DNA from 4 places in the Streptomyces sp. NPDC090088 genome. Region 2 is predicted to be linked to each of the others. Evidence: riboswitches for the same ligand, from Rfam matches in the RefSeq annotation. Region 2 holds a riboswitch; each other region holds the start of a gene.

Region 1 (7,255 bases), on a different contig from region 2:
GCCGGCGGGGGTCAGCCGCCGACCTGGCCGAGCCGAAGGTTCCAGCGCCCGGGCCCGCCGGTGACCTCCGTCGCCGCCAGCGGCGGGACGTCCACGCGCCAGAACGCGGTCTCGGGCGCCCCGAGCACGTGCAGCACCACCGCCCGCACCACCTCCGGCTCCACCACGGCGACCGTCCGACCGGCCGTCCGGCCCGCCGACTCCAGCCACTTGGCGACCCGCGCGCAGAACTCCCGTACCGATTCGCCCCCGTGCGGAGCGGCCCCCGGGTCGGACATCCACCGGACCAGTGCCTCGGGCTCGGCGGCGCCGACCTCCTCCAGGGTCCGCCCCCGCCAGCGGCCCGCGTCCAGGCCCGCCAGATCCGGCTCCGCCGAGGCGTCGAGGCCCAGCGCCACCGCCGTCTCCCGGCACCGCACGCTGGGCGAGCCGACCGCGCGGCCGGCGGCGGGCAGGTCCAGCGCCACCGCTGAGGGGTTCTCGATGGAGTCGCCGTCGTCGAAGCGGGCCCGCCGCAGCGAGGGGGTCATCGCCGGGGCTATCAGGATGACTCGGCAGGTCACGGGGGAGTTCCTCCTTGGACGTCCGTCTGCGGCGGGTGCCGGACGCGCCTGACAGTACGCGCTCCGGCACCCGCCGCAGGATCCGGCTACAGCTCCGCGCGCACCGACCGCGCCGCCGCGACCAGGTTCTCCAGGGCGGCCCGCACCTCGGGCCAGCCGCGGGTCTTCAGGCCGCAGTCGGGGTTCACCCACAGCCGTTCGGCGGGGATCGCCCGCAGCCCGGTCCGCACCAGGCCGGCGGCCTCGGCCGCGCTCGGCACCCGGGGCGAGTGGATGTCGTAGACACCGGGGCCGGCCTCGCGCGGGTAGCCGTGCGCGGCGAGTTCGCGGGCGATCTCCATGTGCGAGCGGGCGGCTTCCAGGCTGATGACGTCCGCGTCGAGGTCGTCGATGGCCCGGACGATGTCACCGAACTCGGCGTAGCACATGTGCGTGTGGATCTGGGTGTCCGGACGGACTCCGGCGGTGGTGAGCCGGAACGCCTCGGTCGCCCACGCGAGGTAGGCGTCCCGGTCGGCGTCCCGCAGCGGCAGGGTCTCGCGCAGCGCGGGCTCGTCCACCTGGATGACGGAAGTCCCGGCGGCCTCAAGATCGTTGACCTCGTCGCGCAGGGCGAGGGCGACCTGCCGGGCGGTGTCGCCGAGAGGCTGGTCGTCACGGACGAACGACCAGGCCAGCATGGTCACCGGGCCGGTCAGCATGCCCTTGACCGGACGGTCGGTGAGGGACTGGGCGTACGACGTCCAGCGCACCGTCATCGGCTCGGGGCGGGCGATGTCGCCGGCCAGGATCGGCGGGCGGACGTACCGGGTGCCGTACGACTGGACCCAGCCGTGCCGGGTGGCCAGGTAGCCGGTGAGCTGCTCGGCGAAGTACTGGACCATGTCGTTGCGTTCGGGTTCGCCGTGCACCAGGACGTCCAGCCCGGCCTTCTCCTGGAAGGCGATCACCTCCTGGACCTCGGCCCGCACCCGGTCCTCGTACCCGGCCGTGCCGATCCGCCCGGCCCGCAGGTCCGCCCGCGCGGTGCGCAGTTCGTCGGTCTGCGGGAACGAGCCGATGGTGGTCGTGGGCAGCAACGGCAGCCGGAGACGGGCGCGTTGGGCGGCGGCGCGCTGGGGATACGGGTAGGAGCGGCGGGCGTCGAAGGCGGTGACGGCCGCCGCGCGGGCCCGGACGGCGGGGTCGTGGGTGATCGGCGAAGCCGCGCGGGAGGCCAGGTCGGCGCGGTTGGCGGCCAGTTCGGCCGCGATCGTGTCGGTGCCCCGGGCGAGGCCCCGGGCCAGGGTGACGACCTCGGCGGTCTTCTGCCGGGCGAAGGCCAGCCAGCGCAGGATCTGCGGCTCGATGTCCCGCTCGGCCGCCGCGTCCAGCGGCACATGGAGGAGCGAGCAGGAGGCGGCGACGTCGACCCGGTCCGCCAGGCCCAGCAGGGTGCCGAGGACGGCGAGGGACGCGGACAGGTCGTCGACCCAGATGTTCCGTCCGTTGACGACCCCGGCGACCAGCCGCTTGCCGGGCAGCCCGCCGACGGCGGCGAGGGCGTCCAGGTTGGCGGCCGCCGCCCCGGTGAAGTCCAGCGCCAGCCCCTCGACCGGGGCCTTGGCCAGCACCGGCAGGGCCTCGCCGAGCCGGTCGAAGTAGGAGGCGACCAGCAGCCGGGGCCGGTCGGCGCGGGCGCCCAGTTCGCAGTAGGCGCGGGCGACGGCGTCCAGCTCGGCCGGGGTGCGGTCCTGGACCAGGGCGGGTTCGTCCAGCTGCACCCACTCGGCGCCGGCCGCCCGCAGGTCGGCGAGCACCTCGGCGTACACCGGGACCAGCCGGTCGAGGAGGGTGAGCGGGTCGAAACCGGCGGGCACGCCGGGCGCCGGCTTGGCGAGCAGCAGATAGGTGACCGGCCCGACCAGGACCGGCCGGGCGGCGAGGCTGAGGGCCAGGGCCTCCCGCAACTCGCCGACCTGCTTGGCCGAGTCGGCCGCGAACACCGTGTCCGGACCCAACTCCGGGACCAGGTAGTGGTAGTTGGTGTCGAACCACTTCGTCATCTCCAGCGGCGCGACGTCCTGGGTGCCGCGGGCCATGGCGAAGTAGCCGTCCAGGGCGTCGGCCTCGACGGCCGCCCGGTGCCGCTGCGGGATCGCGCCGACCATGACGGTGGTGTCGAGGACGTGGTCGTAGAACGAGAAGTCGCCGGTCGGCACCTCGTGGACGCCGGCCCCGGAGAGCTGCCGCCAGGTGCTCCGGCGGAGTCCGGCGGCGGTGGCCCGCAGGGCGTCGGCGTCGACCCGGCCCTTCCAGTAGCCCTCGATCGCCTTCTTCAGCTCCCGGTTCGGCCCCTGACGGGGGTAGCCGTACACGGTGGCCCGGGCCACCGCGGCTGTGGACTTGCTGGTCACGGAGATCTCCTTCGCGAGATGAATCCCTGAGATCCCGGACGACGGGACGAGAGCGCGAAGGGGTGACGAACCGGACGGCAGCGGTCGTACGCGGCAATGCCGGTACGCGACCGTCCGTCCGATGTGTGCGCCGACCCGCCCTCGAGGTCACCGGGATGTCCGCGCACGAGTGGTTCGCGCACGGGCAGGTGGCAGGTCTTCGGACTCGCGGGCACGCCCTCCTGACCGGAGGACACCTACTGGCCGTCGCTTCCCGGACCCGGTGGATCCAGTGCGTATGACGGCGTTCGTTCCCACTCACCGCTGCGGGGCAGTCCCGGATTCCCACCGGGTTCCCTCTTGCGACGTCCCGTCTGGCGGACGGGACGAACCAGCTGCGGCGCCAGCCTAGCGCGACCGGTCGGGGGTGCGGGGAACTGTCCGCAGCGCCCGCGACAGCCCCAGCGCCGCCGTCCGCACCGCCGGGGCCAGCTGCGCCGGGCGGAACCGGCCGCACGGCACGGCGACCGAGAGCGCCGCGACCGCCGTGGGACCGTCGAAGACCGGCGCCGCGATGCAGCTGACGCCCGGCGCGGCCTCTTCCTCCTCGTAGGCCAGACCCGCGACCTGGGCCTGCTCGACGGCGGTGCGCAGCCGCCCCGGGTCGGTGATCGAGTGCGGGGTGAGCCGGGGGAGCGGCGCGGCCAGCACCTCCTCCACCAGCTCGGAGCCCGAGAACGCCAGCAGCGCCTTGCCGACCCCCGTGCAGCTCAGGGGCAGCCGGCCGCCGATCCGGGACGGCAGCCGCAGCACGTCGTGGCCGTGGATCCGCTCCACGTAGACCACCTCGTGGCCCTCGCGCACCCCGAGGTGCACGGTCTCGTGCGTGGCCTCGAAGAGGTCCTGGAGGAAGGGCAGCGCGGCCTCCCGCAGATCCTGCCGGCGCGGCACCAGCGAGCCCAGCTCGAAGAGGGCCCCGCCCAGCCGGTAGGTCTCCGCGTCCCGTTCCAGCAGACCGAGCCGGACCAGGTCGGCGCAGAGCCGGAACACGGTCGTCTTGGGCAGCCCGGACCGTTCGACCAGTTCCGTCAGACGGAACGCGCCGCCGTCCGGCCGGTAGCAGTCCAGGACGGCCACGGCCTTGTCGAGCATGCTCCCCTGTGCGCTGTTCCGTGTCACGGAACATATTTTGCCCGGTCTCGCGGAGCCCGCCTATACCTGTCGGCATGAGCCCCGACCTCGTCACCAAGGTGGCCGACGTCCTCGACGAAGCCACCCGCACCGGTACCCCCTGCGCCCCCGTCCGCGCCCTGCTCCCCGAGGGCGACATCGAGACCGCCTACGCGGTGCAGCGGCTCCATGTGGAGCGGGGGGTGGCGGCCGGCCGCCGGCTGGTGGGCCGCAAGATCGGGCTGACCTCGCCCGCCGTGCAGCGCCAGCTCGGGGTCGGGCAGCCCGACTTCGGGGCGCTCTTCGCGGACATGGCGGTCGGCGAGGGCGAGACCGTCGCCCCCGGACGGCTGCTGCAGCCCAAGGTCGAGGCCGAGGTCGCCCTGGTGCTGGGCGCGGACCTGCCGCACCGCGACCCGACCGTCGCCGACCTCCTGCGGGCCACCGCCTTCGCGCTGCCCGCGCTGGAGATCGTGGACAGCCGGATCGCCGACTGGGACATCACCATCGTCGACACCGTCGCCGACAACGCCTCCTGTGGCCTGTTCGTCCTCGGCGGCACGCCCGTCCCGGTGGACCGCGTCGACCTGCGGGCCGTCCGGATGACGCTGACCCGGAACGGCGAGACCGTCTCGCGGGGCACCGGCGCCGACTGCCTGGGCAGCCCGCTCACCGCCGCACGCTGGCTCGCCGCCACCCTCGCCGGGCTCGGCGACCCGCTGCGGGCCGGCGACATCGTCCTGACCGGCGCGCTCGGCCCGATGGCGGCGGCCGCCCCGGGCGACGAGTTCACCGCCCGCATCGAAGGCCTCGGCACGGTCGGGGCAGTCTTCGCCACCGAGGGAGCAGCATGACCACGAAGGTCGCCGTGATCGGGTCCGGGAACATCGGCACCGATCTGATGATCAAGGTCCTCAGGCTGTCGGAGAGCCTGGAGATCGCCGCGATGGTGGGTATCGACCCGGAATCGGACGGCCTGGCCCGCGCCCGCCGCCTGAAGGTGGCCACCACCCACGAGGGCGTCGACGGTCTGGTGGCGATGGACGCCTTCGAGGATGTGTCGCTCGTCTTCGACGCCACCTCGGCCGGCGCCCACCGCCGCCACGACGAGGTCCTGCGCGCGCACGGGAAGAGGGTCGTCGACCTCACCCCGGCCGCGCTCGGCCCGTACGTCGTCCCGCCCGTCAACGGCGACGCCCACCTGGACGCCCCCAACGTCAACATGGTCACCTGCGGCGGCCAGGCCACCATCCCGATCGTCGCCGCGGTGAACGCCGTGACCCCCGTCCACTACGGCGAGATCGTCGCCTCGATCTCGTCGCGCTCCGCCGGACCCGGCACCCGCGCCAACATCGACGAGTTCACCGAGACCACGTCCGCCGCCATCGAGAAGGTCGGCGGCGCGGCCCGCGGCAAGGCGATCATCGTGCTCAACCCGGCCGAACCGCCCCTGATCATGCGGGACACCGTGCACTGCCTGGTCGGCGACTGCGACGACACGGCGGTCACGGAGTCGGTGGAGCGGATGGTCGCGCGCGTGCAGACCTACGTCCCCGGCTACCGCCTCAAGCAGCAGGTGCAGTTCGAACGGGTGGCCGCCGACGATCCCCTGAACACCCTGGCCCCCGGCGGGAACGCCGTGAAGGTGTCCGTCTTCCTGGAGGTGGAGGGCGCCGCCCACTACCTGCCCGCCTACGCGGGCAACCTCGACATCATGACCTCGGCCGCGCTGCGCACCGCCGAGCGCATGGCCGCCACCAACGCCCCGGAGGTGGCGTCCCGATGACCCGTCCCAGCCTGTACGTCCAGGACGTCACCCTGCGGGACGGCATGCACGCCGTCCGCCACCGCTACACCGTCGACCAGGCCCGCACCATCGCCGCCGCCCTCGACACGGCCGGGGCCCGCGCGATCGAAGTCGCCCACGGCGACGGCCTGTCCGGCTCCAGCGTCACCTACGGCGCCGGCGCGCACACCGACTGGGAGTGGATCGAGGCGGTCGTGGGCGCCGTGCGCCGGGCGATCCCCACCACGCTCCTCCTCCCGGGCATCGGCACGGTCCACGACCTCAAGCAGGCCCACTCCCTGGGCATCCGCTCGGTCCGCATCGCCACCCACTGCACCGAGGCCGACATCTCCGCCCAGCACATCGCCGCCGCGCGCGAGCTGGGCATGGACGTGGCGGGCTTCCTGATGATGTCCCACCTCGCCGAGCCCGCCGAACTGGCCCGCCAGGCACAGCTCATGGAGTCCTACGGCGCGCACTGCGTCTACGTCACCGACTCCGGCGGCCGCCTCACCATGGACGGCGTCCGCGACCGCGTCCGCGCCTACCGTGACCTCCTCGACCCGGCCACCGAGCTGGGCATCCACGCCCACCACAACCTCGGCCTGGGCGTGGCCAACTCGGTCGTCGCCGTCGAGAACGGCGTCACCCGCGTCGACGCCTCCCTCGCCGGCCAGGGCGCCGGGGCCGGCAACTGCCCGCTGGAGGCGTTCATCGCGGTCGCCGACCTCATGGGCTGGGAGCACGGCTGCGAGCTGTTCCCGCTGATGGACGCGGCCGACGACGTCGTACGACCGCTACAGGACCGCGAGGTGCGGGTGGACCGCGAGACGCTCACCCTCGGCTACGCGGGCGTGTACTCCAGCTTCCTGCGGCACGCCGAGGCCGCGGCCCGCAGGCACGGCCTGGACACCCGGGCGATCCTGGTCGAGGTGGGCCGTCGCAAGCTGGTCGGCGGTCAGGAGGACATGATCACGGACATCGCCCTGGATCTCGCCGGGAGCCGATGAGGCCTGGTTGTCAGTGGCGGCTGACAGACTGGTCGGCGTGGACACAGAACGCAGTGAACTGGCCGCACGCTTCGTCGAACTGCACCGGGAAGGCTGCTTCCTGCTGCCCAACGCCTGGGACGCGGGAAGCGCCCGGATCCTGGAGTCGGCCGGGTTCCCGGCCGTGGCCACCACCAGCGCGGGCGTGGCCTTCTCGCTGGGCCGCCCGGACCACGACTACGGCGGTGACCGGGTCGACCGCGACACCATGGTGGGCCGCGTCGGCGAGATCGTCGCCGGGGTGCGGATCCCGGTGAGCGCGGACCTGGAGGACGGCTTCGGCGAGGCGCCCGAGACCGTCGCCGAGACGAT
Region 2 (7,255 bases):
GGGGGAGGAACTGCGCACCAGCCACGACGAACCGGCACCGACCCACGGCCCGTCGCGGCACTTCCTGAGATCACCCACCGGCCGGACCTGGCCCCCCGTGACCCAGGCCCGGCCGCAGGCCGACTACTTGGTGTTGATGACCTTGTCGATCGCCGCGTCCGCGGTCTTGGCGGCGGCCTCCACCGACTGCTTGCCGGTGCCGATGTTCTGCAGCATCGTCTGCAGCACCTGGGCCTTCTCGACCTGGCCCCAGCCCGGCGCCATCGGCACGAACCAGTTGGACTCGGCCGCGGTGGCCGGGACGGCCGTCGCCGGGTCGCTCTTCAGCGTGGCGAGGTCGGTCTTGTTGTTCGGCAGGTTGCCCTTGGCCATCAGGCCCTTCTGGCCGGAGGGGCCGGTGAACGCGTTGATCCACTCGGCGGCGACGCCCTGCGCCTTGGACTTCACCGGGATGGCGAGGTCGGAACCGCCGAGGAAGACCGGCATGTTCTTGCCGGACGGGCCGGGCATCACGAAGTTGACGAGGTTGTCCTTCAGCTTGCCGCCGGTCTTGTCGTTCTTCGGGTCGGCCGCGGTCGCGCCCTCCCAGGCGGCTCCGAAGATCATGGCGGACTTGCCCTGGCCGTAGACGATGTACCGGTCGGACTCGTCCTTGGTCTTGTCACCGTGCATGTACTTGTCGATGACGGTCTTGAACTCGTTGAGGCCCTTGATGGACTCGGGCGAGGAGAGGTTGCCCTTCCACTGGCCGCCGGAGTCGACGGCGATGGAGCCGCCGGCGTCGTAGACGAAGGACATGGCCGCGTACCAGTCACGGGTGGGCTGGTACCAGGCGCTGAACTTGTCGCCTTCCTTCTTCTGGATCTTGTCCAGGTCGGCGGTCAGCTCGGTGTAGGTCTTCGGCGTGGTCTTGATGCCGGCCGAGGCGGCGATGTCCTTGCGCCAGTTGGCGACGCGGCCACCGGCGTAGTACGGCACGCCGTAGGTCTTGCCGTCGTAGGTCACCGAGGCCTTGAGGCCGTCGAGCCACTGGTCGGAGTTGGTGAACTGGGAGGTGTCGACGGGGGCGAAGGCGCCCTTGACCATGTAGCCGAGCATCTCCGTGTTGCCCATCTCGACCACGTCGGGGGCCTTGTCCGTGGCGAGGACGGCGTCCAGCTTGGTGTTCTTGTCCGGCCAGCCGTAGTACTCGTGCTTGATCTTGATGCCGGGGTGCTTCTTCTGCACGGCCGCGTCGGCGGCCTTCACCAGCTCGGGCCAGTTGTTCTGGGCGTCCACCGTGAGCCAGACGGTCAGCTCCTTGGCGTCCGTGCCCTTGCTCGAGTCGCCGCCGTCCTTGTCGTTGCCACACGCCGCGACCGAGAAGACCATGCCCGCGATACCAATCGCGGCTATCAGCTTGCGCTTCACGCCACCCTCCTCAGGGATGCCACAAACCCCCCTGCCTCCCCGCACGAGCGTTGGGCCGGGACCTGGACCAATGGTGTAGACCAGTGCGGGAAGCTTGGCCCAGACCACCAGGCCTGTCAAGGGTGGCCGAATGGGCTCCGACCAGCCGTTATGGGACCTACATATGCAGGAACCTTTAAGTAAGAACCCCTCGAAAACCCGAGCCACGGAGGAGACAATTCCGGTAGACCACTTGAGTGGTGGACTAGACCAGAAGCCCCCGCGGCGGTATACAAAGGGGATCACGCAGCGTGCAGGGGAAATCCCGGTACGCTGCCGTGCCACGAGGTGGCCGGATCAGGAGCCGGGAAGGCGGAGCATGAGCACCGACGTCAGCAGTGCGGAGAACGAGAGCGGGACAGCCGTCCGTACCGCGCGCGTGCCCAAGTACTACCGTCTGAAGAAGCATCTGCTGGAGATGACGGAGACCCAGGCGCCCGGGACCCCGGTGCCGCCCGAACGCACGCTGGCCGCCGAGTTCGACACCTCCCGCACCACGGTCCGCCAGGCCCTCCAGGAGCTGGTCGTCGAGGGCCGGCTCGAGCGCATCCAGGGCAAGGGCACCTTCGTCGCCAAGCCGAAGGTCTCCCAGGCGCTCCAGCTGACCTCGTACACCGAGGACATGCGCGCCCAGGGCCTGGAGCCGACCTCGCAGCTGCTGGACATCGGCTACATCACCGCCGACGACCGGCTCGCCGGACTGCTCGACATAAGCGCGGGCGGCCGGGTGCTGCGCATCGAGCGGCTGCGCATGGCCAACGGCGAGCCCATGGCCATCGAGACCACGCACCTGAGCGCGAAGCGCTTCCCGGCGCTGCGCCGCTCCCTGGTCAAGTACACCTCCCTCTACACCGCCCTCGCCGAGGTGTACGACGTCCATCTCGCCGAGGCCGAGGAGACCATCGAGACCTCGCTGGCCACCCCGCGCGAGGCCGGCCTGCTCGGTACCGACGTCGGCCTGCCGATGCTGATGCTCTCCCGGCACTCCCTGGACCGCGAGGGCCAGCCGGTGGAGTGGGTGCGCTCGGTGTACCGCGGCGACCGCTACAAGTTCGTGGCCCGCCTCAAGCGCCCGCAGGACTGACGCGAAGCACCCTTCACAGAATCGACATACCGATGGCCCGACGGCTACTTCCGCTGCCGTGACACCGTGACCTAGATTGCCTGCGCATTACACAGGCGAACGGTGAGGGGACGGAGCCGCGGTATGTCGGATGTACCTGAAGTGAGGCAGTCGGTGGTGACACCGACACGCGTGGTGATCGCCGTCTGCCTCGTCGCGCCCTTCGTGGCGATGCTGTGGGTGGGCTCGTACGCCAAGACGGACCCGGAGTTCATCGGGATCCCGTTCTTCTACTGGTACCAGATGCTGTGGGTGCTGATCTCCACCGCGCTCACCATGACCGCGTACCAGCTGTGGCAGCGCGACCAGCGCGCCCGCAAGGCCGCGAGCACGAACGGGGGTGCGCAGCGGTGAAGGACGGTGTGAACGGCGTCGCGCTCGGCGTCTTCATCTTCTTCTTCCTGGCCGTCACGGTCATGGGCTTCCTGGCCGCACGCTGGCGCAAGGCCGAGAACGAGCACTCGCTCGACGAATGGGGCCTGGGCGGCCGGTCGTTCGGCACCTGGGTCACCTGGTTCCTGCTCGGCGGCGACCTCTACACGGCGTACACCTTCGTCGCCGTACCGGCGGCGATCTACGCGGCGGGCGCGGCCGGCTTCTTCGCGGTGCCGTACACGATCCTGGTCTACCCGCTGATCTTCACGTTCCTGCCCCGGCTGTGGTCGGTGTCCCACAAGCACGGCTATGTGACGACGTCGGACTTCGTACGCGGCCGCTTCGGCTCCAAGGGGCTCTCGCTCGCGGTCGCCCTGACCGGCATCCTGGCAACGATGCCATACATCGCGTTGCAGCTCGTGGGCATCCAGGCGGTCCTCGACGTGATGGGCGTCGGCGGCGGCGACGGCACCAACTGGTTCGTGAAGGACCTGCCGTTGCTCATCGCCTTCGGTGTCCTCGCGGCCTACACCTACTCCTCCGGCCTCCGCGCCCCCGCCCTGATCGCGTTCGTGAAGGACGGGCTGATCTACCTCGTCATCGCGGTGGCGATCATCTACATCCCGATCAAACTGGGCGGCTTCGACGACATCTTCGCCAAGGCGGGCCAGGCGTTCGCCCAGACCAACCCCGCGACCGGCAAACCGCGCGGCGCGCTGGCACCGGCGGAGGCGGGCCAGTGGACGTACGCCACGCTGGCGTTGGGCTCCGCGCTCGCCCTGTTCATGTACCCGCACTCGATCACCGCGACGCTCTCCTCCCGGAGCCGTGACGTGATCCGCCGCAACACCACGATCCTGCCGCTGTACTCGCTGATGCTCGGCCTGCTCGCCCTGCTGGGCTTCATGGCCATCGCGGCCGGAGTCAAGGTCACCAACGGCCAGTTGGCGATCCCCCAGCTGTTCGAGAACATGTTCCCGGACTGGTTCGCGGGCGTGGCGTTCGCGGCGATCGGCATCGGCGCCCTGGTCCCCGCGGCCATCATGTCCATCGCGGCCGCGAACCTCTTCACCCGCAACATCTACCGGGACTTCATCAAGCCGGACGCCACGCCGAAGCAGGAGGCCCAGGTCTCCAAGATCGTCTCCCTGCTGGTGAAGGTCGGCGCGCTGGTCTTCGTCCTCACCATGGACAAGACGGTCGCCATCAACTTCCAGCTCCTGGGCGGCATCTGGATCCTACAGACCTTCCCGGCCCTGGTCGGCGGCCTGTTCACCCGCTGGTTCCACCGCTGGGCCCTGCTCGCGGGCTGGGCGGTCGGCATGGTCTACGGCACGGCCGCGGCCTACGGCGTCGCCTCCCCCACCCAGAAGCACTTCGGCGGCAGCGCCAAGGAGATCCCCGGCATCGGCGAGATCGGCTACATCGGCCTCACGGCGTTCGTGATGAACGTGGTCGTCACCGTGGTCCTCACCTTCGCCCTCAAGGCCCTCAAGGCCCCCGAGGGCATCGACGAGACCAAGCCGACGGACTACACGGCGGACGCGGGCGACCCCGGCGTCCAAGCCGAACTCCCCCCGGCCGTCGCGGGAAGCGCCCACTAGAACGCGCCCCCCAGGGGCGCGGGGCTGCATCGATTTGCGGCTCCGCCGCGTGGGCGCGAGCAACCACGACGAACCCGCAGCGGGCCACCGAGAGCACCCCCCTCGGCGGCCCGCTGCTCGTATCTCACCGTACAGATCACCTGACGCTCCGACACCTCCACGACACAACATCTGGGGGTGACACGACAACCCGGCACTAGATGTATGCTCATGCTCGCTGCCGCCACAGGGGAATCCGGTGCGAATCCGGAACTGTCCCGCAACGGTGTACTTGTGCGTATCTGCGCACGAGAGTCAGTCCGAGGACCTGTCGACAGCACGCCCGGCCAATCCGGCCCGGGTGTTCTGACGTCCGGGCCTCGTGGAGTGGGCCAGGGTCTCTCGACGCGCCCCCGCGCGCTCGCGCTGCCCGCTGCCCTCCGCCAGGCCCCGTGCCGAGCGAGGGAGAGCCCCACGTGACCATCGCGCCAGCCGAACCGGCTTCAGCGACCACGACCGTGCCGGAGACCGACGGTCCCGGAACGGCCCTGCTGCGGATCCTGACCGAGCTGACCGCCGACCTCCCCTACGCCGACCCCGGCCGGGTCGCCGCCGCCGCGCTGCGCGGCCGGTCCGCGCGGGCCGACGAGTCGGAGTTGCGCGAGCTGGCCACCGAGGCCGCCGCCGGTCTGATCTCGGAGGACCCCGCCTACTCGCGGCTGGCCGCCCGCCTGCTCACGATCTCCGTCCGCGCCGAGGCCGCCTCGCAGGGCGTGACGTCCTTCACGGAGTCGGTCGCCGTCGGCCACCGCGAGGGCCTCATCGCCGACCGCACCGCCGAGTTCGCCCGGGTCCACGCGGCCCGCCTCGACGCCCTGGTCGACCCGGCCGCCGACGACCGCTTCGGCTACTTCGGCCTGCGCACGCTGCACAGCCGCTACCTGCTCCGCCACCCGATCACCCGGCGCGTGATCGAGACCCCCCAGCACTTCATGCTCCGGGTCGCCGCAGGCCTCGCCGATGGGGGTACCCCCTCTGGGGGAGACACCGCACGCGCACTGGACGAAGTCGCCGCGCTCTACCGGCTGATGAGCCGCCTCGACTACCTCCCCTCCTCCCCCACCCTCTTCAACTCCGGCACCCGGCACCCCCAGATGTCGTCCTGCTACCTCCTCGACTCCCCGAAGGACGAGCTGGACTCCCTCTACGACCGCTACCACCAGGTCGCCCGCCTCTCCAAGCACGCCGGCGGCATCGGGCTGTCGTACAGCAGGATCCGTTCGCGCGGTTCGCTGATCCGCGGGACCAACGGGCACTCCAACGGCATCGTGCCGTTCCTGAAGACGCTGGACGCCTCGGTCGCCGCCGTGAACCAGGGCGGCCGGCGCAAGGGCGCGGCGGCGGTCTACCTGGAGACCTGGCACTCCGACATCGAGGAGTTCCTGGAGCTGCGCGACAACACGGGTGAGGACGCCCGCCGTACGCACAACCTGAACCTCGCGCACTGGATCCCGGACGAGTTCATGCGCCGGGTCAACGCCGACGAGCCGTGGTCGCTGTTCTCCCCCTCCGACGTGCCGGAGCTGGTGGACCTGTGGGGCGCGGAGTTCGACGCGGCCTACCGCAAGGCCGAGGCCGACGGGCTGGCCCGCAAGACCATCCCGGCCCGCGACCTGTACGGCCGGATGATGCGGACCCTCGCGCAGACCGGCAACGGCTGGATGACCTTCAAGGACGCGGCCAACCGCACCGCGAACCAGACGGCCGTCCCCGGCCACGTCGTCCACTCCTCCAACCTCTGCACGGAGATCCTGGAGGTCACGGACGACGGCGAGACGGCGGTCTGCAACCTCGGCTCGGTCAACCTCGGCGCGTTCGTCGACACGGCGAGCGGTGACATCGACTGGGAGCGGCTGGACGAGACGGTCCGTACCGCGGTCACCTTCCTGGACCGGGTCGTCGACATCAACTTCTACCCGACCGAGCAGGCGGGCCGTTCGAACGCCAAGTGGCGTCCCGTCGGGCTCGGCGCGATGGGCCTCCAGGACGTCTTCTTCAAGCTGCGGCTGCCCTTCGACTCCCCCGAGGCCAAGGCGCTCTCCACCCGGATCGCCGAGCGGATCATGCTCGCCGCGTACGAGGCCTCCGCCGACCTCGCCGAGCGCTGCGGCCCGCTGCCGGCCTGGGAGAAGACCCGTACCGCGCGGGGTGTGCTGCACCCCGACCACTACGGTGTCGAGTTCACCTGGCCGGAGCGCTGGGCGGCGCTGCGCGCGCGGATCGCGAGCACCGGTCTGCGCAACAGCCTGCTGCTCGCCATCGCGCCCACCGCCACCATCGCCTCGATCGCGGGCGTGTACGAGTGCATCGAGCCGCAGGTCTCGAACCTGTTCAAGCGCGAGACGCTCTCCGGCGAGTTCCTCCAGGTCAACTCGTACCTGGTGGAGGAGCTGAAGAGCCTCGGCGTCTGGGACGCCCGCACCCGTGAGGCGCTGCGCGAGGCGAACGGCTCGGTGCAGGACTTCGTGTGGATCCCGCAGGAGGTGCGCGACCTCTACCGCACCGCCTGGGAGATCCCGCAGCGCGGCCTGATCGACATGGCCGCCGCCCGCACCCCGTACCTCGACCAGGCCCAGTCCCTGAACCTGTTCCTGGAGACGCCGACCATCGGCAAGCTCTCCTCGATGTACGCGTACGCCTGGAAGTCGGGCCTGAAGACGACGTA
Region 3 (7,255 bases), on a different contig from region 2:
CTCGTCGCCGCCGGCCGAGGCGTGCGAGGCGTGGGTGCCGCCGGCCGCCAGCACGGTGGCGACCAGCGCGTCCGCCCCGGCGAGGGTCTCGTACAGCCCGGCGTCCGCCCCGCGCAGCGAACCGCAGTACACCGGAAGGGCGTTGGCGCCCCGCGCCTCGATCGCCTCGCACAGGGTGTCCACGAAGGCGGTGTTGCCGCTCAGTTCATGCGCCCGGTAGAAGAGCACGCCGACCGTGGGACGGCCGTCTCGGACCTCGTAGGAGCCGTGCACCCCGTACTCGGGCATCTTCCGCGGCTCGTCGAACCCCTCACCGGTCAGCAGCACCGTGTCGGAGAGGAACCGGGACAGCTCCAGCAGGTTGGCGGGCCCGCCCTCCACGAGGTACTTGAGGGCCTCGGCCACCACACCGGCGGGCACCGACGACTCGGCCATCAACTCGGCGTCCGGCACCGCCTCGCCGCCGAGCAGCACGGTCGGGATCCCGGCGGCCTTCAGCGCGGCGAGCCCGTCCTCCCAGGCCCGCTTGCCGCCGAGCAGCCGTACGACGGCGATGTCCGCGCCCTCGACGAGCGCGGGCAGCTCCTCGGCGACGTCGACGCGCGTCGGATTGCCGATCCGGTAGTCGGCACCGGAGGCGGCCCGGGCCGCCAGCAGATCGGTGTCGGCGGTCGACAACAACAACACAGTGCTCATGCGGGCGCTCCCGGTGGAATGAAAGGCAGTCCTTGCGGCGCGCCCGACTCGATGAGCCGCCAGAGCGCGTCGGTGTCCGCGTGCTGTTCGATCAGGTCGCCGAGCCGGTCGAGCTGCTCCTCGCGCAGCGCGGCGAACGAGGTGTCGGGGGCCGGCACGAACCGGCGGCCCGCGGCGGCCGCCACCTCGCGCAGGAAGGCCCGCCGGAAACCGTCCGACTCCAGGGAGCCGTGCCAGTGCGTGCCCCAGGTCTGCCCGACCCGGCACCCGTCCAGGCGGCGTCCCTCGTCATCGGAGAAGAACGCGTCCCCGCCGGTGACTTCGGCGACCCCGTGATGGATCTCGTACCCCTCGACCCGCTCGCCGAGTGCCCTCCCCTCCGGCCGGGTAAGGATCTTCTCGGGGGCGAACCGCACCCTTAGGGGCAGCACCCCGAGACCCTCCACCCGCCCCCGCCGGCTCTCGACCTCGTCCTCGATGTGCTCGCCGAGGATCTGGAAGCCGCCGCAGATGCCGAGGACCGGCCGCTGCTCGGCGGCCCGGCGGCGCAGCGCGTCCGCGAGCCCCCGCTCGTGCAGCCACTCCAGGGCCCGGACCGTCCCCCGGGTCCCCGGAATCACGACGAGATCGGCGTCGGCCAGCTCCTCCGGCCGGTCCACGAACCGCACCACGACCCCGGGTTCGGCGGCCAGCGCGTCCACGTCCGTGAAGTTGGACATCAGGGGGACGGCACAGACCGCGACCCGGAGCACGTCCGCGCCGACGGGCGGGGCGACGGCCGACTCGCGGACGGTCCCGCGCAGCGAGACCCGGAGCCCGTCCTCCTCGTCGATGCCGAGGCCGTGCCGGAAGGGGAGGACGCCGTACGTCCGGCGCCCGGTCAGCCCGTGCAGCATGTCCAGCCCGGGCTCCAGCAGGGAGACATCCCCCCGGAACTTGTTGACGAGGAACCCGGCGACGAGTTCCTGGTCCTCCCGCGAGAGCAGCGCGACGGTCCCGAAGAAGGAGGCGAACACGCCGCCGCGGTCGATGTCCCCCACGACCAGCACGGGAAGCCGCGCGTTGCGCGCGATCCCCATGTTCACGATGTCCGTCCGCCGCAGATTGATCTCGGCGGGACTGCCGGCCCCCTCACAGATCACCGCGTCATACGTGCCCCGCAACTCCGCGAGACAGTCGAGCACGGTCCCGAGCAGCTTCTGCTGCCGCCCGCCGTGGTAGCCGCGCGCACTCAGCTCACCGACCGGCTTCCCGAGCAGCACGACCTGACTGCTCTGCTCGCCACCCGGCTTGAGCAGCACGGGATTCATCAGCGCGGTCGGCTCGACGCGGCAGGCCTGCGCCTGCATGGCCTGCGCCCGGCCGATCTCGGCGCCTTCGCGGGTGACGAAGGAGTTGAGGGACATGTTCTGCGCCTTGAACGGCGCGACCTTCACCCCCTGCCGTACCAGCCACCGGCAGATACCGGCGGTGACGACGCTCTTGCCGGCGTCGGAGGTGGTGCCGGCGACGAGGAGACCACCGTTCATGACGTCCGTCCCTTCGCGACGAGGCGTGCGGTGACGGTCGCGCCGAGCGCGAGCACCCCCACGCGACGGGAGAGCCGTACCGCCCGCCTGATGTCCGCGACCGCCACGGCCCGCCCCTTCCGATTCAGCACGGGCCGGTGCTCGACCCGGCCGCCGTACGACAACGTCCCCCCGAGCCGCACCCCCAACGCCCCCGCGAACGAGGCCTCCACGGGCCCGGCGTTGGGACTCGGATGCTTCGCGGCGTCGGCCCGCCAGGCCCGTACGGCACCCCGGGGATCGCCACCGGCGACCGTGGCCAGTACGGCCGTCAGCCGCGCCCCCGGCCACCCGGCGACGTCGTCCAGCCGGGCGGAGGCCCAGCCGTAGCGCCGGTACCGCGCCGACTTGTGCCCGACCATGGCGTCCAGCGTGTTCACCGCCCGGAAGCCCAGCAGCCCCGGCACCCCGGCCACGGCCCCCCACACCAGCGCGCCCACGACGGCGTCGCTGGTGTTCTCGGCGACCGACTCCACCACGGCCCGGGCGATCCCGTCGGCGTCCAGGGCCTGCGGGTCCCGCCCGCACAGATGCGGCAGCCGGGCACGGGCGGCCTCGACGTCCCCCGCCTCCAGGGCGTGCCCGACGGCCCGGGCCTCGCGGGCGAGCGAAGTGCCGCCGACGACGGCCCAGGTGGCGGCGGCGGTGAGCGCCATGGACGCGGCGGTGGACGGTCGTACGACCCGCTGGGTCAGGGCGCCCAGCGCCACGGCGCCGCCGGCGCACACGGCGGTGTGCAGCGCGCCCCACCCGCGGTGGTCCCGCCACAGCACCCGTTCCACGGCCCCGGCCGCCCGCCCGAACGCGGCGACCGGATGCCCCCGGCGAGGATCGCCGAGCAGCAGGTCACCGAGAAGGCCGGCGGCGGCGCCGTACGCGAAGACGCGATCGGCACCCATCGGCTCAGCCGGCCGAGGGGTCGGGGAAGGGCCGGGTACGGAACCTCGATCGGCAGCCGCGCATGGCGATATGTCCTCACTCAGGGTGTCCACGCCCTGGTTCGACGAGACCGGCGGTGAGAGTTCCTGGCTCCCGGGGATTGCTACCCCGGTGACAGTGGCGGGACCGCGCCGGATTCACACCGGCTTCCTCTCTTGCCGCCGTACATGGCTCAGGAAGTCCACCACGCCCCCGGAAGAGCCGTCAACTTGCCGTTGACCTGCGAGGGGAGAGTGTGCGAAGGCCCACACCGGTTGCCCGGCGGGACTCCTGGGGCATAGCGAAGGGCGTGACGAAGTGCATGACGAAGGCTCCTCCCCGAACGTGCGGGGGAGGAGCCTTCCGGGCCTCGGTCAGGCCTTGGCCACGATCAGGTGGATGCCGTACGCCACGGCGGCCGCGCAGCCCGCGAAGCAGAGGTAGGCGGCGGTCACGGCGAGGGCCGCCGAGTTGCCCCTGGCGGTGGCGCGTTCGCGGGCGGAGAGGCCCTTGATGCCGAGGGTGAAGAGGGCCACCAGGCCCACCGCGACCACGAGGCTGACGCCGAAGACGGAGCCGATGGCTGCCCAGTCGATGTTCATGTCGGTTCTTCCTCGGGGGTCAGACGGTGGCGGCCGGGTCGGTCGCGGGAGCGGCGGGGGAGGGGATGGTGGCCGTCAGGCCGTCCGTGACGGTGCCCGCGGGCGGCGGGGTCACGGCGGCGATCGCCGCGGTCACCACACCGGCCGGCTCGCCGGCTTCGGTGTCGTTGACGTTGGCGCTGTCCACGACCTCGCGGCGGGACAGCTTCCAGATCGTGGCGCTGGCGGCCACCAGGAAGACGGCGACGACCGCGGTGCCCCAGTCGCCGAGGTCCGTCACGGACTCGGCGAGCGCGCCGACCAGCGCGGCGGCCGGGAGGGTGAGCAGCCAGGCGATCACCATGCGGGTCGCGGTGGACCAGCGGACCGTGCCGCCCTTGCGGCCGAGGCCCGCGCCCATCACCGAGCCGGAGACGACATGCGTGGTGGAGAGGGAGAAGCCGAGGTGGGAGGAGGCCAGGATGGCGGTGGCCGCGCTGGTCTGGGCGGCGAAGCCCTGCTGCGGCTGAAGGTCGGTCAGACCCTTGCCCATGGTGCGGATGATCCGCCAGCCGCCGATGTAGGTGCCGAGCGCGATGGCGAGACCGGCGGAGAGGATGACCCAGGTGGGAGGGTTCGAGCCGGGGGCGATCGAACCGCCCGCGATCAGCGCGAGGGTGATGATGCCCATCGTCTTCTGCGCGTCGTTGGTGCCGTGCGCGAGCGAGACCAGGCCGGCCGAGGCGATCTGGCCGGCGCGGTAGCCCTTGCGGGTGGCCTCGTCCTCGGCGTTCTTCGAGAGCGCGTAGGACAGGCGGGTGGCGAGCGTCGCCGCGAGTCCCGCGACGAGCGGGGCGGCGACCGCCGGCAGCAGGACCTTGGCGACGAGCACGTCGCCGTGGACCGCGCCGAAGCCGGCCGAGGCGACGGTGGCGCCGATCAGACCGCCCATGAGGGCGTGCGAGGAACTGGAGGGCAGGCCCACCAGCCAGGTCACGAGGTTCCAGAGGATCGCGCCGACCAGGGCGGCGAAGATGACCTCGGGGCGGATGCCGTTCTCGTCGACGAGGCCCTTGGAGATCGTGTTGGCGACCTCCACGGAGAGGAAGGCGCCCACCAGGTTGAGCGCGGCGGACATGGTCACCGCGATCTTGGGCTTGAGCGCGCCGGTCGAGATGGTCGTGGCCATCGCGTTGGCGGTGTCGTGGAAACCGTTCGTGAAATCAAACGCGAGTGCGGTGACGACCACAATCGCGAGGATCAGCGAGAAGCTTTCCATTTACCCAGACAATCTTTAGAGGTCATCAGCCGTTGGACCGTAGGCAACCTGGATGAACGGAAGGTGAACTGGGGTGGGCGTTGGAGTGTCACTGATCGGGTCTGTGAAGAAGGACGCCCGGGCCGCCGTTCCGTTTCCGGTCCGGCGGCCCAGGCGCCCCTTGGTCGGCCTCGCGGCTAGCGGCCCAGGGTGAACGACCTCAGCCGGCCCATCGACCCGTTGAAGAGATTCTGGTCACCCGGCAGGCTGCCGCTGTTGTCGTACTGCCAGAAGGTCCAGTACGACCATCCGGCCGGCAGCGTTCCCGCGTCCGCCGAGCCGTGGCGGGCGATCCACAGCGCGTGGTCGGCGGCGAAGGCGCTGCTGCCGCCGGTGCACAGGTTCCACCAGTGGGTGGTCGTGTAGATCACCGGCCGCCGGCCGGTCTCCCGCTTCAGCTCGTCACTGAAGGACCTGATCCACCGGACCATCCCGGAGTTGCTCAGCCCGTAGCACCGGTGCTTCTTGTCGTACGGGTTGTACTCGACGTCGAGCGCGGGCGGCAGCGTCCAGCCGTCGGCGGTCCAGGTGCCGCCGTGGCTCACGAAGTAGGCGGCCTGCCGCGCGCCCGACGACTTGTCCGGCAGGGCGAAGTGGTACGCGCCCCGCAGGATCCCCGCCTTGCGCGAGCCGTCGTACTGCTGGCTGAAGTAGGGGTTGCGGTAGGTGGTGGACTCGGTCGCCTTGATGTAGACGAACCGGGCGCCTTTCGCCTTGGCGCCCGACCAGTCGACGTTCTTCTGGTGCGAGGAGACGTCGTGCCCCTTCGGCGGGTCCGCGGCGGACGCCGGCGCCCCGGCGAGCGCGGTCGCGGCCCCCACGAGGGCGAGCGCCGCCACGGACGCCGCGAGGCCGCGGACGCGGTGGCGACGGCGGTGGCGGTGGCGGTACGGCGGAGAGCTGTCACGGGCCATGTTTCCCCCCGGAATGGCAACGCGCACGGAAAATCGTCCAGAGATTATTGGAAGATCGGCCTATGATCGGCGATCTTCAGCCAAGCCTTGACATAGGGCTCTTTGCAGTGATTTGCGCTCTACTGGATTCGGGACACCCGGCCTAAAGTGCCCTGCCGCGCGGGCCGTTCGGGGCGTCGGCTGACAGGATCGAGCCATGGCTGAGCGGTGGCGGGACGAGCGTGACGGGCGGGCTGAACGGGGTGGCGCACAGGGTGTGTCGGAGCCGCGAAGGCGCGATGTACGCGCGGCGGAGGCGAGCGCCTGGCGGGAACTCGTCGCCACGGCCCGCCGCACCGTGACCGACGGACTGGTCGTCGGCACCTCCGGCAACGTCTCGGTGCGCGTCGGCGACACCGTGCTGGTCACACCGTCGGGCGTGCCCTACGACCGGCTCACCGACGACGACATGACGGGCGTGGACCTCTCCGGCCGACAGGTGCTCGGCGCCCTGGTCCCGACCAGCGAGCTGCCGATGCATCTCGCGGTCTACCGCGCCACCGACGCCCGGGCCGTCGTCCACACCCACGCCGTCCACGCGACGGCCGTCTCGACGCTCGTCCCCGAATTGCCGGCGATCCACTACATGTCCGGGGCCCTCGGCGGCGCCGTCCGGGTCGCCCCCTACGCGACCTACGGCACCGACGAGTTGGCCGAGAACATGCTCCGCGCCTTGACCGACCGCTCCGGTTGCCTCCTGCGCAACCACGGCACGATCACCCACGGCGCCACCCTGTCCCAGGCCTACGACCGCACCGCCCAGCTGGAGTGGATGTGCCGCCTGTGGCTGACGGCGTCCTCGGTGCCCGGCCTGACCCCGACCCTGCTCTCCGCGGAACAGGTGGCGGAGGCGGGGGAGAAGCTGCGCGGATACGGACAGCGGAAGGAGTGAAGGCCACGGGGCCAGGTCCCGTCGCGGGCCCATGGCGGGGTCCGGTCCCTTGGCGGGTCCGGTCTCTTGGCGGTCCGGTTCCTTGGCGGGGTCCGGTTCCTTGGCGGTCCGGTCCCTTGGGGGAGACGCGTCTCCCTCCACTGGCCGCCGTCCCGGTCCGCCCCGACACTGGACAGGTGCGCCCAGTCAAAGTCACGGCCGCCGCCGTCGGTGCCGTACTCGCCGCCGGCGCGGCCGGTGTGGCCGCGGGGCGGTTCGCCAGTGGCGCCGCGCTCAAGGCGCAGCCGGGCCGGCCCCTGCCCACCGAACCCCGGCTCACCGTGCACTCC
Region 4 (7,255 bases), on a different contig from region 2:
AAGCGGGTGGCGAGGACCGAGGCGGTGAGCAGTCCGGCGGTGCTGCCGCCGATGACGATCGCGGTGCGACGGCCCGCTGCGGTGGCTCGGTCGGGCATGTCAGGCATGGGTGCTGAGACCTTCTGTGGCGGCCGCCTGCCGGCGGAACGTTTCTATGACCGGTGCGTGGACCCGCAGCGCGTGCGCCACGGACTCCAGTTCGCTGTCGGGGACATCGGTGGGGGTGTCGTCGGCGTCGGCGTGGCCTTGGGCGGGGTGGCCTTGGGCGGGGTGGGCCGTGGCCGGGCCGTCGGCCACGGCCCGCGACGCGTCCACCGCCACCAGGATGTCGACCGCCGCCGCGATCCCGCGCGCGGCGGACCCGTCGTACCCCTCGGCCGTCGCCCGGCGCCGGATCCGCTCGCGCCGCTCCCCGCTGAGCCGGGGGGCGAGCCTGAGCAGGCCGTCGTTGATGGCCGCCCGGCGCAGTTCCAGCCGGAGTTCGGCGCCCGAGACCCGGCCGGTGGCCGGGGCGGGGGCCGCGCCGACGGTCAGCATCGCCCGCCACAGCGGCTCCAGTCGCCGGTGGGTGCGGCGCAGCCGCCGGTGTTCCTCGCAGAGCGGGCCTATCTGGCCGGCGAGGAAACCGACCGAGACCAGGAACGCCTCGGCGATGGCGAACGGCGGGGCGACGTACGTGGAGAGGTAGTCCCAGTCGTGGCCCGTCCAACGGGCGGCGACGGCGGCCGTCTTGGCGACGTCGAAGACGAACCCGAGCGCGTAGGCGACCTGGAGGCAGACCACGGCCCGGCGCAGCCAGGTCTCGGCGATCTCCTGGAACCAGGCCCACAGGATGCTCGCGGCGACCACGGCCGACACCATGTGCGCGAGGAGGTAGAGCAGCGTGTGCTCGCGCATCCAGGGGGTGTCGGCGTAGTACGTGTCGAGGTCGCGGAGCCGTTCCACGTGGTGGTCGCCGAGGGCGAAGGTCACCCAGAGGCCGACGATGGTCACGGCGTACGCGGCCCACACCAGGCGGGTCCTGCGGCGCCGGGCGGCGGACGGCGGTTCGCGCCAGGTGATGATCAGCCAGAGGCAGGCGCCGGAGTAGGCGGTCAGCAGCGAATAGACCCAGACACCGGCGAAGTTGGGCACACCGGTGAGCTCGTTGATGCGGTGCAGGTTGCCCGGCGGGAGCGAGGCGAAGACGATCGCGCCGATGCCGAGCAGCAGGGCGGTGGCCCGCAGGATCGGGTCCTGCCAGGCGCGTCTGAGCAGCGGCAGTTTGATCACGAAGGCCACGGCCATCAGCACGGCCGGGATCGCGTAGGCGGCGAAGGAACCCGCCATGTCCCAGTGCCGGCCACCGCCCATCACGGGCCGCCGATGTTGCCCAGCGAGGACGACAGCCGGTCGGTCAGGGTGTCCTGGGTGGTGCGGCCGGTCGCCGCGTACGGCCCGACCACCTTGCGGAACTTGGCGGCCAGCCGCAGCCCGCACTCCTCGGCCTCCCACTCGGCCTGCGCGGCGGGGGCGGCGGGCGAGCGGGTGGCCAGCGCGACGACCCGGTCCCAGGGGACGTCCTCGTTCGACCGGGCGAGCAGCCGGCGGGCGGCGGCGGGCGTGCCGTCCGGGTAGTGGACGTCCAGCGTGCCGTAGTGGATGTGGCCGATCTCGTGCCCGGCGATCACGAACTTGTGGGCGTCGGCGGCCCGTTCCTCGACGACGACGATGTACTCGTCGTCCGTGGCGAGGGTGATCCCGGAGACGTCGAGTCCCGGCGGGAAGGCGACGAACCTGAGCCGGACCGGGCGGTCCAGTGCCGGGCCGAGGGTGTCGCACAGCGCGTGCAGGAACGCCTCGGGTCCGGTCGGCGGTTCCAGCGTGCGGGCGGTGTCCCGGACGAGCCGGTCGAGGAACCGCTTGGGCGATCGTCTCGGGCTCATGCGTCGTCGTCCTCCCGGGTGGTCGGCGTCGTTCCTAAGGGCATGGGGTGTCCTCGAAGTCGTGAGTCGGCCTGCTCCGGGCTCAGTTGGCGGCGCCCTCGGAGGTGATGATCATCTCGGCCAGGTCGGCGAGGGTGGCGAGCTGCCGGGCGTTCATCTGCGGGGCACGGGCGGCCAGCCGGCCCAGTCCGCTCTCGCGCAGCCGGGACAGCGGGTCGGCCTGTGCCTCGTACCACTGGAGCACCGGCTGGAGCGCCTCGTGGAGCGCCTCGGGTTCGTCGGCGGTGAAGAAGCCGGGCGGCAGGCCGAAGAACCGCCGTAGCCGGTCGGTGTGTTCGAGGCTCGGCAGGCCGCTCTTGCGCCATTCGCTCAGCCACTGCCTGCTGGTGCCGGCGATCGCCGCCAGCTCCCCCAGCGAGTACCGCTTGCCGTCGGGCCGGCGCCGGTTCTCCCGGATGAAGTCCAGCCGCTGCCGCACCCGTTCGGCGAGCCCCGCCTCGGGCGCGGCCCGGCCGGCGAGCAGTTCGGCGACGGCTCCGACGGGGATCCCGGTGCGGTACGACAGTTCGGCGACGTCCAGCACCTCGGACAGCCGCCCGGGCCGTCCGGTCAGCTCCCCGAGCCGCTCCAGAACGCCGGTCAGCGGGGCATGGGCGTCACTCACCAAGATCCCCCTGAACACATGTCAACGACCGTTCGGCGTCGGCGGGTTGCCCGGCCGAGCAGACGCGAGGCTATCGAATCCTCGGTCCCGGCCACCAGACATGACAAGGACCACTGCGGAACAGGGCAGCAATCGTTGACATATGACGGTCCGACAGGAAAGGATCACCTCACCAGGCCACGGTCGAACCGACCCGCCCCGGGTGCCGCCGATGGGGGAGCGGCACCCGGGGCGACCAGCCGCCCCGCCTCCTCCCCAGAAGGTGAGGCGAACCGATGTCGCAGCCTGTCCTGCTCCTCGGGGCCGGTCGTCGGCGTGCGTACGACGAGTTCGTCCTGACGCGCGTCGCCGCGGCCCGCCCGGTGGTGCTGGTGGACCCCGCGCCGCCCGACTGGGCACGTCCGTGCCTGGCCGGTCAGCTCGCGGCGGACCCCGGCAAGGACGGGGCGACGGCATCGGCGGTGGTGCGGTTCGCGGCCCGGCACCGGGTCCGCGGCGTGCTGACCCACTCGGGCGAGTACGCGGTCGCCGCCGCCAGGATCGCCGGGCAGTTGGGGCTGCCCGGCCTCTCCCCCGCCACGGCCGCCGCCTGCGCCGACCCGGCCGCGCTGCGCGCGCTGCTGGCGGACCGCACGGTCCCGGTCGACGATCCGGGCGCCGGTCCGGGCGCGCCCCGGGTCTCGGCCGAGACGGTCGTCCTGGACGGCGAGATCCGCATCGCGGCCATCACCCGTACGACCCTGGGCCCGGCCCCCGCCCGGCAGCCGCTGCGGCATCTCGTGCACGCCCACGACGGCCTGCTGCACAACCGTTTCCTGCGGCTGGCCGTCGACCGCACCGTGCACGCCCTCGGTCTCACCCGGGGTGTCCTGCACATCGGGCTGACCCTCACCGACCGCGGCCCCCGGGTCACCGGCGTCACCCCGTACCTCCCGGGCGACCTGATCCCGCTCCTCGTCCGGCGGGCCACCGGTGTCGACCTCGCCCAGGCCGCCGCGGCGCTCGCCACCGGCGAGGTCCCGGACACCACGCCCACCCGGCAGCGGGCGGCCGCGATCCAGTTCGCCTACCCGGCCGCCACCGGCCGCCTCGACCACCTGGACCTCTCCCCCGACGCGGCCCAGGAACCCGGTGCCGACCGCATGATCCTCACCCAGGACACCGGCAGCCACGTCACCGAGGGCCGGCACGCCACCGCCGACGACCGGCTGGCCCTCTGGGTCGCGACCGCCGACACCCCCTCCGCCTGCGAGGACGCCCTCCGCCGCATGGCCCGCCACCTCACCGCCCACATCGCCCCGTTCGCCACGGCGGCCTAGCACCCGGCGCACGGCGGACGGCCGAGCACGCCCTCCCGACCGACGAGGCCGAAGCCAAACCGGCCGACGGTCCCATAGTTCGACCGGGCGACAGTCCCGCAGCCCGACCGGGCGACAGTCCCGCAGCCCGACCGGGCGACAGTCCCGCAGCTCGGTCCGGCGGCAGCCCCGGAACCGAGCCGGCCGGTCGCCGGTCTACAGCCCGGTCAGTCGCCGTATCAACTTCTCCGCCTCGCCCAGGAGTTCGACCTCCCGGTGGCTCATCGTCGGGTTGAGGGCGCGCCGTCGGAGTGCCTCCGTCAGGCCGGCCCCGGTGAGTTCGGAGGGGTCGGCGAGGAGGGCCGCGAGGAGGGGGTGGACGTCGGGCATCTCGCCGACGGCGACCTGGGCGAGGATCACCGCGGACATGGCCCAGTCGAGGCCGGGCGGGCCGTCCTCCGCGTTGGTCCAGTCGATGACCCGGGGACCGTCGGGGGTGAGCATCACGTTGTCGGGATGCAGGTCGAGGTGGAGCACGCGGGCGCCGGGGTCGGCCGGGTCCCGCCCGGGCACGGCGTGCAGCCGCCGCAGCAGCGAGGCGAGCAGCGCGCCGCCCTCCTCCGCGCCCATCTCCCCCGACAGCAGCACCGCCAGCATGGTCGGCCCCGCCAGCCGCTCCATGACCAGCTCGGTCCGGGACCCGGAGGGCCGCACCCGGGGCGCCGGGTACCCGTGCTCCCGTACGTACGTCATCACCGCGCCCTCGGCCGCCGCGTCCCCCCAGCCCTCCCGGTCCCGGCGCAGCACCCACGCCTCGTCGATCTCGTACACGTCGGCCGAGCGGCCCGAGCCGAGCAGTCTCCCCGTCATGGCATGACCATAACGAATCGGTCCTGCGCACAGCCCCCTCTCAGTTTCTTGTAGACGGCCGGTAAAGTAGCCGGGTCGTCATCACCCGTACGGGGGGAAGCCGGTGCAATTCCGGCGCTGACCCGCAACCGTGATCCGCCGTCGGCGGTGAGCCGGACTGCCCCGCCCGGGACGTTGATCGGCTCAGGTGCGCCGGTGTCCGCCGGCGCACGGCACCGTCGAGGTTCGCGGAGCCGAGCCGCCGGGGTGTCCCGTGCTGCCCGGCTCCCCCGCAGGGAGAGGCACCCGCCGACCATGAACGTCCTCCGCCGCAGCGCCGCGGTGCTGGCCGCCACCGCCGTCATCGGTGCCGCCACGCCCGCCACGGCCGCACTGGCCGCCGGCACCCCGTCCCCGTCCGCCTCGGCCGTGCTCCCGTCGGGCCTGTACGGCAGCGCGGACCCCACGTTCGACGGCGTCTGGCGCCAGTCGCTCGCCCTGCTCGCGCAGCGCACGGTCGGGGTGACCCCGGCCGCGAAGGCGGTGGACTGGCTGGCCGGGCAGCAGTGCGCGAGCGGCGCGTTCGCCGCGTTCCGCGCCGAGCCGACGGCGGCCTGCGACGCCAAGGTGACCGTCGACACCAACAGCACGGCCGCCGCCGTACAGGCGCTGACGGCCGTCGGCGGGCACGACGCCGCCGCCGGCAAGGCCGTGACCTGGCTGAAGTCGCAGCAGAACAAGGACGGCGGCTGGGGCTACGCCCCGGGCTCGCCCAGCGACACCAACTCCACCGGCGTGGTCGTCGGCGCGCTCGCGGCGGCCGGCGCGAGCGCGGACAAGTCGCCGTACGGCCTCCTCGCCACGTGGTCCATCCGGTGCGGCCAGGACGGTGGCGGCGGTCTCGCCTACCAGCCGGGCAAGGACGGCAAGCTGACCGCCAACGCGGACGCGACGGCCGCCGGGGTGCTCGGCGCCCTCGGCAAGGGCTTCGCGCCGACGGCCGGGAAGGCCCCGGCGGACGGCCACGTCTGCGCCGACTCCGACCAGGCCCTCACCCGGCAGGAGGTCGCCCGCAACGGCGCCGCGTACCTCGCCGACGCCGTCGACGAGAAGGGCCACCTGGTCTCCGTGCTCGCCGGCGCCAAGCCCCAGCCGGACTACGGCAACACCGCCGACGCGGTCGTCGCCATGGCCGCGCAGGGCGGGACGCGGACCGCGAAGAAGCCGTACGCCTGGCTGGAGGCGAACTCCGTGCGGTGGGCGAGGCAGAGCGGGCCCGCGGCCTACGCCGAACTGGTCTTCGCCGCCCACGCGATGGGCAAGGACCCGCGGAACTTCGGCGGTACGGACCTGGTGACGGCCCTCAACGCGACCGGGCCCGCCCCGGTGGCGGCCGCCACCAGGCACGCCGAGGAGAAGAACGACGGGAAGAAGTCGTCGGGCACGAATGTCTGGTGGATCGTCGGCACCGGTCTCGTCGCCGGGATCGGCATCGGCTTCCTGCTCAGCGGCCGCCGGAAGCAGCAGCAGCTGTGACCGCCGTCCGCCGTGCGGTGCTGCTGCTCGTGGCCGCGGTGGCGCTGTGCGCGGTCGCCGTTCCGGCGCAGGCCGTCGGGTACCGCTACTGGTCCTTCTGGGAGCGGGACGGCTCGCGCTGGACGTACGCCACCCAGGGGCCCTCCACGGCGCGGCCCGCCGACGGTTCCGTCGAGGGTTTCCGGTTCGCGGTGAGCGAGGACTCCGCGGACGCGTCGCAGCCGCGCGGGACGGCGGACTTCGGGAGCATCTGCGGCAGCACGGACGCGGTCGCGGGGAAGAAGCGGGTGGCGCTGGTCGTCGACTTCGGTACGACGGCCGACGCGCCGTCCGGGGAGCGCCCGCCCGCTCGCCGGACCGCGTGCGCGGTGGTGGCTGCGGACGCGACGACGGCGGAGGCGCTGGCGGCGGTGGCGAAGCCGCTGCGGTACGACGCGAACGCGTTGTTGTGTGCGATCGCCGGGTATCCCGGGAAGGGGTGCGGGGAGGCGATGACGGCGGACGGTACATCGGGCGGCGGTGGCGGGCCGTCGGTGGGGTTGCTGGCCGGGGCGGGAGTCGTCGTGGTTCTTGCCGCGGGGGCGTTCTGGCAGGCGCGGCGGCGGAAGAATGCGTGAACGCGGCAGTCGCTCGGCTGCGGGCGGGTGGGGGCTGGTCGCGCAGTTCCCCGCGCCCCTGACGGGGCGCCCCACCCCCCGGCACCCGTACCGCTCCCCCGTTCATCCCGGTGCCTGGTGGCTCTGGTCGCTCTCGCTCGGGGTCGCCGCGTCCCGTACCGCCAACCCCCTCCTCCTCGCCCTTCTCATCAGCGTGACCGCTTACGTCGTGGCCGTCTGCCGGAGCCGGTCCGCCCCGTGGGCCCGCTCCTACGCGGGCTTCGCCAAGCTGGCCCTCGCCGTTCTCCTCGTGCGTCTCGTGTTCACCGTCGTCCTCGGCTCGCCGATCCCCGGTTCGCACACGCTCGTCACCCTTCCCGAAGTCCC

Evidence for each region. A riboswitch is a leader RNA that binds a small molecule or an ion and turns the genes downstream of it on or off. The one in region 2 is predicted to bind cobalamin.
Region 1: it holds a riboswitch for cobalamin, as region 2 does, so the genes downstream of both, metE (5-methyltetrahydropteroyltriglutamate--homocysteine S-methyltransferase) here and ACIPSJ_RS13195 (ribonucleoside-diphosphate reductase subunit alpha) in region 2, are expected to answer to the same signal.
Region 3: it holds a riboswitch for cobalamin, as region 2 does, so the genes downstream of both, ACIPSJ_RS08245 (cobalamin biosynthesis protein) here and ACIPSJ_RS13195 (ribonucleoside-diphosphate reductase subunit alpha) in region 2, are expected to answer to the same signal.
Region 4: it holds a riboswitch for cobalamin, as region 2 does, so the genes downstream of both, ACIPSJ_RS04840 (prenyltransferase/squalene oxidase repeat-containing protein) here and ACIPSJ_RS13195 (ribonucleoside-diphosphate reductase subunit alpha) in region 2, are expected to answer to the same signal.

The regions. Positions count from the first base shown of each region.
Region 1 covers NZ_JBIVDZ010000008.1:626,103-633,357, reverse strand. Annotated here, with positions in the region: gene ACIPSJ_RS36700 (histidine phosphatase family protein) at 12-563, opposite strand; gene metE (5-methyltetrahydropteroyltriglutamate--homocysteine S-methyltransferase) at 650-2,959, opposite strand; cobalamin riboswitch at 3,132-3,349, opposite strand; gene ACIPSJ_RS36690 (IclR family transcriptional regulator) at 3,347-4,090, opposite strand; gene mhpD (2-keto-4-pentenoate hydratase) at 4,165-4,962, shown strand; gene ACIPSJ_RS36680 (acetaldehyde dehydrogenase (acetylating)) at 4,959-5,894, shown strand; gene dmpG (4-hydroxy-2-oxovalerate aldolase) at 5,891-6,904, shown strand; gene ACIPSJ_RS36670 (isocitrate lyase/phosphoenolpyruvate mutase family protein) at 6,942-7,255, shown strand, end outside.
Region 2 covers NZ_JBIVDZ010000002.1:988,227-995,481, reverse strand. Annotated here, with positions in the region: gene ACIPSJ_RS13215 (extracellular solute-binding protein) at 124-1,410, opposite strand; gene ACIPSJ_RS13210 (GntR family transcriptional regulator) at 1,769-2,533, shown strand; gene ACIPSJ_RS13205 (DUF3311 domain-containing protein) at 2,657-2,926, shown strand; gene mctP (monocarboxylate uptake permease MctP) at 2,923-4,551, shown strand; cobalamin riboswitch at 4,733-4,881, shown strand; gene ACIPSJ_RS13195 (ribonucleoside-diphosphate reductase subunit alpha) at 5,007-7,255, shown strand, end outside.
Region 3 covers NZ_JBIVDZ010000001.1:1,854,677-1,861,931, forward strand. Annotated here, with positions in the region: gene cobN (cobaltochelatase subunit CobN) at 1-696, opposite strand, end outside; gene ACIPSJ_RS08240 (cobyric acid synthase) at 693-2,225, opposite strand; gene ACIPSJ_RS08245 (cobalamin biosynthesis protein) at 2,222-3,163, opposite strand; cobalamin riboswitch at 3,263-3,405, opposite strand; gene ACIPSJ_RS08250 (hypothetical protein) at 3,557-3,784, opposite strand; gene ACIPSJ_RS08255 (inorganic phosphate transporter) at 3,804-5,042, opposite strand; gene ACIPSJ_RS08260 (lysozyme) at 5,219-5,995, opposite strand; gene ACIPSJ_RS08265 (class II aldolase/adducin family protein) at 6,192-6,926, shown strand; gene ACIPSJ_RS08270 (alpha/beta hydrolase family protein) at 7,103-7,255, shown strand, end outside.
Region 4 covers NZ_JBIVDZ010000001.1:1,086,411-1,093,665, reverse strand. Annotated here, with positions in the region: gene ACIPSJ_RS04870 (FAD-dependent oxidoreductase) at 1-107, opposite strand, end outside; gene ACIPSJ_RS04865 (MAB_1171c family putative transporter) at 100-1,329, opposite strand; gene ACIPSJ_RS04860 (hypothetical protein) at 1,353-1,925, opposite strand; gene ACIPSJ_RS04855 (XRE family transcriptional regulator) at 2,008-2,589, opposite strand; gene ACIPSJ_RS04850 (hypothetical protein) at 2,865-3,908, shown strand; gene ACIPSJ_RS04845 (phosphotransferase family protein) at 4,104-4,757, opposite strand; cobalamin riboswitch at 4,813-4,942, shown strand; gene ACIPSJ_RS04840 (prenyltransferase/squalene oxidase repeat-containing protein) at 5,052-6,272, shown strand; gene ACIPSJ_RS04835 (SCO2322 family protein) at 6,269-6,889, shown strand; gene ACIPSJ_RS04830 (CbiQ family ECF transporter T component) at 6,882-7,255, shown strand, end outside.